DNA from 4 places in the Leptolyngbya sp. AN02str genome. Region 2 is predicted to be linked to each of the others. Evidence: riboswitches for the same ligand, from Rfam matches in the RefSeq annotation. Region 2 holds a riboswitch; each other region holds the start of a gene.
What was found. Region 2 has a riboswitch for cobalamin ahead of ACQ4M4_RS04460 (TonB-dependent receptor plug domain-containing protein). Riboswitches for the same ligand answer to the same signal wherever they lie in the genome.
Positions count from the first base shown of each region.

Region 1 (2,201 bases), on a different contig from region 2:
AGCGACTCCAGCGATCATTAGAATGCCAATCAAAATGGCAGCATTTCTATACTTCGTAGTCTTTTCAGGCACCGAAAGCTGCAACGATTGCTCGAATGGCTCAAATGCACCCGCGACAAGAGGTTCTACTTGAGCCTTGAGAGTGTAGTTTCCCCGAATTGGCATCACTTGTTCAAACTCTAGTTTCCCGCTAGGAGCTTTTGCACTGAGTTCGAGCAATTGAGTTCCTTCCACAACTGGGAAGTCAGAGGTGAACCAAGGGGTTTTGACAGGGGTTGAAAGTTGTAGTTGAAACTGCACATTTGATAAGGGCTGCCCCGTTGCATCAACTGCTTGCAACGCAACCCGAACGGGCGCTTCGTCAGGAACCACTTGGCTCAAAAACGGTTCAGTCTGCAACAGCACACTAGGCTGAGACGCACGGGAAGGAAGAGGATTAAACCAGAGGAATACACAAATAAGGCTGGCTGCTAAAGCCACGCCAACATACTTCAAATTTTTCATGACAAATTCTCTAAGTCTGGATCACACTGTAATGACTTTAATGACAGGCAACTGCCGCCGTACCATGTCGTGTCGTGTGCAAAGCATCATGTACAGGCGGATAGGTACTGAAATACAGCGTCCAGAGAATAAGCGCACATAAACTAGTCAGCAAAGCCACCTGAATCGGAACTGAAAGCGTAACTTGTTTGGTGCGTCTCCAAAGAGAAGTAGAACTAACCATCATCTGTACCTCGCAGATTAATTGACTTATGGGACTAAGTATCGGCGGGCATCCTGGCTTAGAGTGTTGATTCTCCTCACAGTTGCGGGACAGCGGTAGATTTGCACTACTCTTTCCCCCTCGCGTCTGGCGGCTGCTCCCCGTCAGAACCGATTGCTTCAGGACTATACAACAGTTTTATGATCTTGATGAGAAAAATTTAGAATTCTTCAGTACTGATGCGATCGCTGTTTGGATTTACGCTGGGGCTAACCCTTCGGCAGTGAGGACTTGAAGACTATGCTCCGCTCCCTTTTCTATTTTGTGTTATCTGGTTTATGCGAAATTGGTGGCGGATACCTTTTCTGGCAATGGATACGCGAAGGAAGGAGCGTCTGGCTTGCATTAAGTGGAATCGTTTTACTCACAGCTTATGGCTTTGCTGCAACCCTTCAACCTGCAAACTTTGGTCGAGCCTATGCTGCCTATGGTGGAATTTTCATTATCCTTTCCATCATGTGGGGCTGGCAGGTAGACAGAATTGTGCCTGATCGCCTGGATTGGGTCGGAGCCGCCATTGTCTTAGTGGGTGTTCTGGTGATGATGTATGCACCCAGAGCTTAATAGTTTCTCTCTACTAAAAGTATGAGTACTTGCTAGCCCACCTCACTTACAAACTTTAAAGGCTAAAGCCGATCAAAGTGCGCTAATTTGTGAAATTATGAAAGAAATATGAAAAGAAAATCATGGCTTTGAGCTTCAAGCGGCGATCGCTCATTGGCGGTGGTGTATTGGGTGTTGGGACATTGCTGGGTAAGCTTCTGCCTGGTAGTGTCTTTGCCCAAACTCCTACGTCTGCGGACACTAGTACACCTTCAGGTCGTTCTGTGCCAGTGCATGGAGGCAGTATGACGATGGGAGATGTAGACAATTTCCGCAATGGGTTTGATCCACAGGCGATCTTGACGGATTGGGAGGTAGGAAACGTCTCGCAATTGCCTGATGGCAAGACTTTACGAGAGTTTGAGGTATCAATTGCAGAACAGGAAGTTGAAATTGCCCCTGGAGTCGTTTATCCTGCCTGGACATATAATGGGCGGGTTCCGGGTCCCACGCTGCGCGTGACAGAAGGCGATCGCATCCGGATTCGCTTCAAAAATCCAGGTGTTCATCCCCACACGCTTCATTTTCACGGTATTCACTCAGCGCGGCAGGACGGGGTTCCGGGTACGCTCGAAGCATTTCCCGAACAGGAAGTAGTGTATGAGTTTGATGCCAAACCCTTTGGCTGTCACCTATATCACTGTCACTCTGCGCCATTTAAACGACACCTGCACAAGGGACTCTACGGCGCGTTTATTATCGATCCTGACCCTCAACGACATCCTGACCAAGCAGAAAAAGCTCAGTCTCGGTTACTCGGCACTCCGCAAAATGCCAGGTGGCAAGAGTTTCTGATGGTGATGAATGCGTTTGACACTAATTTTGATGACGA
Region 1 is NZ_JBNXVR010000050.1:9,383-11,583, forward strand. It holds gene ACQ4M4_RS25115 (hypothetical protein) at 1-504, opposite strand, end outside; gene ACQ4M4_RS25120 (CbtB domain-containing protein) at 542-730, opposite strand; cobalamin riboswitch at 754-896, opposite strand; gene ACQ4M4_RS25125 (YnfA family protein) at 1,007-1,330, shown strand; gene ACQ4M4_RS25130 (multicopper oxidase domain-containing protein) at 1,453-2,201, shown strand, end outside.
Region 1: another riboswitch for cobalamin. It lies ahead of ACQ4M4_RS25120 (CbtB domain-containing protein); the one in region 2 lies ahead of ACQ4M4_RS04460 (TonB-dependent receptor plug domain-containing protein).

Region 2 (2,201 bases):
CCATTCGCCAAACTGTTGAAATCTTGCCTCAGCCCCAGGTTAACGCTGAAGTCAGGGGTGAAATCCACCTCATATTGAGCAAACAGCGCGCCCTGGCTGATGTCACCGTCATAGTTGACACTAGTCGTGCCTGAACCATAGCTAAAGGTGGTATTGCGCGATCGCGTATTGCGGTAATCAACGCCATAGGTGAGGGTTTGATTTTCGGCAAATTGCCAACTGTGCTGGACTTGCACACCCAAGGCGCGGCGATTGACATCATCTCTAGTTCCAAAGGTGCTGGGGTCAGGGTTATTGAAGTTATAGCTGAGGAAATCAGCATAGACGCGACTGGTGAGTAATGAATGATCGCTGCGTCCTAACTGCGATCGCCAAACCAGATCTAACAACACTTCATCGGTGTACTGTTCCGCTTCAGGTGTAAGCGTGTTAAATTCTCCAATGCTGTCTGGAATAGGCACTCCGCCTGCGACACCAAATTGTTTTGTCAGGTAAAGGGCACTGAAGTTGAGGGTGTTGCGATCGCCCAATTGTCCTTGCAAACTCAAATTTAAGTTGTTGTAGAGAACTTCGGCATTCTCGCGGCGATTTTCTAAGTCAATGCGATTCTCGTTCCGAGACGCTACGCGAACGATCTCGAAGGGAAAATCATTGTTGGACTGAATGCGAGAGTAGCCTAGCGCCCAACCCAAATCACCGGTAGTGCCCCGCGCTTGAATGGCTTGCTCATTCAGTCCAAAGCTACCTGCGGCAGCTCGCACTGTGACTTCTGGTTCAGCAGAGGGCGATCGAGTAACGATGTTAATTACCCCACCCAACGCATCGGAACCATAGAGGGTGGAACCTCCTCCCGGAAATAACTCAATCCGTTCAACATTATCTGTGGTGAATTCAGACAGGTCAAATCCACCAAAAAATCCCACATCATTGATGGGGCGACCATCCAGCAAAATCAACACCTGAGCAGAATTGCCACCGCGAATAAATTGGCTGCTGAGTGCGCCTAATTGTCCACCCGCCGTGCCATCGATAAGAATGCCCGGTAGATATCTCAGGGCTTCCTGAACTGTTCTGGCTCCTTGCGCCTCGATTTGCTCACGAGTAACCACATACACAGGACGGGTAGAATCTTCTACCGTTGCCTCCCGCCGAAATGGAGCATAAACAGGTTGATTCAGAATTCTGTCTGTAACCGTAATTCTAATTGTTTCCTCATCTTCTTCGAGTAACTCTGATGCAGAAGAGGGGGAAACAGGTTGAGCAACTCCGATCGCAACATTGCAGAGAACGGCAATTGTACCTACAACAATACCAAAAACTAGCTTTCCGGTGATGGAAAGCCGCACAAAGATAGTCATCATCCGTACCTCGCAGATGGGTGAAAGTAGGTTAACTATTGGCGGGCATTCTGACTTAGAGAGTTACGCCTCTCCTCACAGCTGCGGGACAGCGGCAGATTCGCACTGCACTTTCCCCCTTACGTCTGACGGCTGCTCCCTATCAGAACCAATTTTCAATATTGAAGAATAACTTTGAAGCGAGTTATCTACGCAAGCGGAAATCTACCAACCACTCGATCTCTACAGATTGAATGCTTGAATGAATGTAGCTGTATAGCGTTTCTATCAAACAGCAGATTGAACTTTAGAGGGAATAAAGTTGTAGATGCGATCGATCATCTGTATTGAACCGGGTTGAGGAGGGGAATTGGATTGGGAGGCGACTTGGTGTTTCATCAATGAATGAACGGATTTAGGAATTGTTTCAGAACGATGTAGATAATACTTGAACATATTGAGTCTTGAATTAGAGATCGGTTTAGAGATCCAGTAGCCGTAGTGCCATTGACCATGCGTTCATCGAGAAGGGCTTTTGCCCGCTGCACCATTCAAAAAGTCTGCAAAGGTTGCCTCTGGCTTTGCATTAGCCGCAACTTTGGGCACCAGATAGTGATTTGGTATCAAATCATTTGGTCCTTTCCAGTGCCGGAATGCCGTCCTGCTCCGCGCCAATGCAAAGTATTGCTCTAGTCTAGTCAGATGACGAACACGATCGGGAATTAGCCCCAAACGAATAATGCAATCCAGAACATGATCGTAAAGTGTCGTGTCACCGATACCGATGCGATCGATGCCTGCTTCAAGTTGCGTCTTCCAGTTTGCAGATTCAACTTCTCGAACGGTTTGCAGCAGAGTTTCCGC
Region 2 is NZ_JBNXVR010000004.1:66,586-68,786, forward strand. It holds gene ACQ4M4_RS04460 (TonB-dependent receptor plug domain-containing protein) at 1-1,361, opposite strand, end outside; cobalamin riboswitch at 1,382-1,526, opposite strand; gene ACQ4M4_RS04465 (hypothetical protein) at 1,857-2,201, opposite strand, start outside.

Region 3 (2,201 bases), on a different contig from region 2:
ATTGTTTGATCACAATTTTGGTACTCGATTTAGATTAAGAGACCCCTAATGAATGAGCATCTTTACTTAGGTCTAATTTCTATCCTTCAAAAGACAGAGGTTAAATGGATAGCGGGCCTGTGCCGAAAACTATGAATCTCGATCACTGAGCAAGCAACACGCTGTCTTTAGTTGAATTAGAAGACTGGCAGGAGAAAAGCCTTGAAGCAGGTTACAAAGTTGGCGATTCCGCCTTTGACGGATCTGCTCTGTGGAATCGCACAAATGCGATCGTCTATCCAGAGATTCGATCGGCTGTGCCACTGCTGAATGCGATCGAACCTAATCCTGTAGATATTCAGAAATAAGAAATTCTTGAAAAGCTGAATCAGAGAAAAGCGCACCCGTACAAAGATGACGCTTGATGTTCGACTCAGCATAAAACAAAAAAATCAAATCGGATCATCTTTACTCTACAGATAGCGCAAGTAATTTTAGAAAGGCGCTATATTTTGAAGTTGTTCAGCATTTTAGCTGCGAAGAAATGCAGGGTGAAGCTGCTGCACTGCGCTACAACTGTGCTATCGTTGGGGTCAAGTCGGTTCTGATGGGGAGCAGCCATCAGACGCAAGGGGGAAAGTGCAGTGTAAATCTGCCGCTGTCCCGCAGCTGTAAGGAGAGGCGCAACTCTCTGAGTCAGAATGCCCGCCGATTGGTAAACCCGTTACACAAACATCTGCGAGGTACGGATGATGAAAACTTCAAGCTTTTGTGATTGGTATTTTGTCGGGATTTTAAAGTTGTAGCGTTCTGAGTTGACTATCTGAGTTAAACGAACGGCTGATATGCAGAAGTGCTACCTGAGTGAAGGTAGCTGCTAATTTTGCGATCGATTTAAGTCAGCCATCCTCATTTTGTCTGCCTATGGCCTGCTTCCCAATTGGGAGGCAGCTGTTCTCACACGTTTATTTACAGAGTTTAGGACGTTACAACAATGACCATTCAAACTGCAACGCTGGGGTATCCCCGCATTGGTAAAAACCGTGAAGTTAAAAAAGCATTAGAAGCCTTTTGGAGCAATAAATTTGATGCAGAAGCTTTGCTGCAAACAGTGCAAGAGGTTGAATTTGCGAACTGGAAGGCGCAACTCAAAGCAGGCATCGATCGCATCGGTATCGGTGACACGACGCTTTATGATCATGTGCTGGATTGGGCAGTTTGGTTCGGCCTCATCCCCGATCGCTTTCGTCATCTGTCGGGACTCGATCAATATTTTGCAATGGCACGCGGCAAAGATGGCATTCCAGCGATGGAAATGACCAAATGGTTTGATACCAACTATCACTATTTGGTACCTGAGATTGCGGCTGATGCACAACCAGAGGCAAACTTTGCAGATTTTTTGGCAACGGTGCAGCGATCGCAAACTCTTCTGGGTGAACGAGCCGTTCCCATTCTCCTCAGTCCGGTCACGCTTCTGAAACTGGGCCGTCTGGAAGGTGATTTCACAAACCATTTGAGCAAATTGCTGCCGCTTTACTGTGAATTGCTGACTCAACTGAAATCGCTAGGCGTCACCGAGGTGCAGGTGCATGAACCGATTCTCGTCACCAGCAGTGCAGCGGATCTGAAAGAGGCAATTACTATCACCTGCACCCAGCTTGCTCAAATCGGTGTATCCGTTCATCTCGTCACCTATTTTGACGATCTGGGAACCACGTATCCCTGGGTGATGCAATTACCTATTGCTGGCATTAGTTTAGACTTTACCCGTGGATGCAATTTAGACTTGTTGAAACAACACGGTTTCCCATCCGATAAACAGTTAGGTGTAGGTATTGTAGATGCAAGAAACATCTGGAAAATTCTTCCCGAATCAGTGCTATCAACACTAGAAACTATTCACGGCATTACGCCAAATATTCGATTGCATCCCTCATCATCCCTGCAATTTGTTCCCTATGATGCGACGCGAGAGACAAAACTGCCGGAACCCTTGCGAAATGTATTGAGTTTCGCGGAACAAAAGCTGGATGAAGTGGTGATCTTGGCACAGACGCTTGATGGTAATGCTCCGAGCGAGCGATTAGCAGTCGTGCAAACCCACTGGCAAACCTTTGAGCAGTTCAGCCCTGTAAATTCAGCAGTACAAGATCGGCTCCGCAACCTGACTGTCAATCATTTGGAGCGCGCTATGCCCTATGAGCAACGCAAAAAACTCC
Region 3 is NZ_JBNXVR010000061.1:3,915-6,115, reverse strand. It holds cobalamin riboswitch at 562-706, shown strand; gene ACQ4M4_RS26860 (hypothetical protein) at 974-2,201, shown strand, end outside.
Region 3: another riboswitch for cobalamin. It lies ahead of ACQ4M4_RS26860 (hypothetical protein); the one in region 2 lies ahead of ACQ4M4_RS04460 (TonB-dependent receptor plug domain-containing protein).

Region 4 (2,201 bases), on a different contig from region 2:
TCTACGAGGAACTCTGGGAACAGCACAAACTCGAAGAAGTTTTGAAATAAGATAGATTATGCCAACTTATTTTTCTAGTTGAAGCATGTTCTTCTTCAATTGAACAGCCAGTTTCGACCCAGCTCGACAGGGCTTTATCTGTTTACTGCAATGGCGTCTTAACTAACTGAACTACACAATCTTGTTGCTCTTCTCAAGATTGTGTCGAGTGCATAACAATTGCACATTCTCTGCTGTTACAGAAGTCCCACCTCGAGAAAATGGAATTACATGATCAAAATGCAGTTCATCAGATGCCTTGCAAACAACGCATTTACCTTCATCACGTTTCCACACAGCCAACTTAACCGCCGAAGGAATTATTCTCCGCCGCTCAGCAGAGGGCGATGTAGATTGCTGTAAATCTTCTTCTCCCTCAACAGCTATCAATTTAAACTTAAAAACTTGTCGATGCTCATCTGGTTCCTGCCATGAATCAACCAAGTGAAAGACGCCGTTATATGACCACACACCACTAAGAATCTTCTCGTAAACTCGCACTCGTTCAGGTAATCGCTCACCTCTTTTATAAGATTGTGCAGCTCCATGAAAGTAGCCATTTTGAGTTAAACGACCTTTTGGCCTAAATTGTGGCTGATCAAGCTTTTTAGGGTCTTGAGCCAGGGATCTTCTCGGTTCATCGTGCCCTTCATAAATAAGTACAGACCCATCATCATCTAGTCGATCCCGGTAAGGTGCGTTAGACCGTAGTGACATCAAAATCACTGAATGAGTACCGCCAAGGCCATAGTTCATACCACGCTGAAGGTTAGTTCCCTCTCGCTGGCACATTTCCAAGTAAGAAATGATTTCATTCGCCATACTTCAGCAGTTCCTTACAATAACAAAGTTGAAAATAGTATTCCCGCCTCAGAAACATATCTTGGCTGTTCATCTAGTAGGTTTATAGATTTCAAAAGAAACAGCTAACAATGGTGAACAGATGCCCTTGGATTTACGTTGCAGTGATATGATGGCGTGGCTCCATTGGTTTCAAGGGGAAGTCAGCCCTTGGAGGCCGTGCGGTCGAGGAAAGTGCAGTGTGAGTCTGCCGCTGTCCCGCAACTGTGAAAGAAAAGATTTTTCTTAAGCCAGGATGCTCGCCGATGGAGAAGGAAACTGCCAACGTTATCTGCGAGGTTCAGAGTTTATGGCAACGCGTAATGTGCGTGTGTTGGGTATGGGTGCGATCGCTACGAGCTGCTTGCTGGCGGCTCCGGCATTGGCGCACCATCCTTTTGGTGGCATGACGCCCCAAACGTTTGTTGAAGGATTTTTGTCGGGAGTGGGCCATCCCGTTGTGGGGTTGGATCACTTGGCGTTTGTTGTGGCGCTGGGCTTGTTGGCCTCGCTGCGGGTGGGCGGCTGGTGGGTGCCGTTGGGCTTTTTGCTAGCGGCGATCGCTGGAACTGGCCTGCATCTCTCGTCGGTGAATGTCGCTGGGCTGGAAATTTGGGTGGCGCTGTCAGTGCTGGCTTTGGGTGTGCTGCTGCTAAAGCGCGAGGTATCGCCAATGCTGGTGCTCATTGTGGGTGCGATCGCCGGAGTTTTTCACGGCTATGCCTATGGCGAAACGGTTATTGGCGCGGAGCAAGCGCCCATTGGGGGTTACCTGCTGGGCTTTACGCTGATTCAGTATGCGATCGCCCTGGGTGCCTTGGCGTTGGGTCGAGCATTGCAGCATCGGGTGAAGCTGCATCAACCCATGCGTATTCCGGCACTGGTGATTTCGGCGATGGGAGCGGCATTTTTGGCAATGGCGATCGCCGGATGATTTTGCCTCAAGCTCGTTAGGATAAGAGAAGCGCTGCAATCGGGGGAACAATCCTAGTTTTGCAATTTGGCCCTCATCTTGGCCCTCATCCCCCAGCCCCTTCTCCCAATTTTGGGAGAAGGGGGGCAAGAGTCAATGTCCCTCTCCCAAGCTTGGGAGAGGGATTTAGGGTAAGGGCTGCAATCAGCGTCTCTTTTTTGGTCTTTCTGGGCACGCATTTATGGACTGGCGAGACATTGCAGGCAACTGGGTTTTAACTCCATCTCGACCGGAGGCTATTCTTCACTTCTTGGGTGGGGCGTTTGTGGCAACCGCGCCGCAATTGACCTATCGCACCCTGCTGGAATCTCTGGCAGACGAGGGATATGCCGTCGTTGCCACCCCCTTT
Region 4 is NZ_JBNXVR010000035.1:33,269-35,469, forward strand. It holds gene ACQ4M4_RS21260 (ABC transporter ATP-binding protein) at 1-50, shown strand, start outside; gene ACQ4M4_RS21265 (HNH endonuclease) at 172-861, opposite strand; cobalamin riboswitch at 1,011-1,161, shown strand; gene ACQ4M4_RS21270 (HupE/UreJ family protein) at 1,190-1,813, shown strand; gene ACQ4M4_RS21275 (DUF1350 family protein) at 2,034-2,201, shown strand, end outside.
Region 4: another riboswitch for cobalamin. It lies ahead of ACQ4M4_RS21270 (HupE/UreJ family protein); the one in region 2 lies ahead of ACQ4M4_RS04460 (TonB-dependent receptor plug domain-containing protein).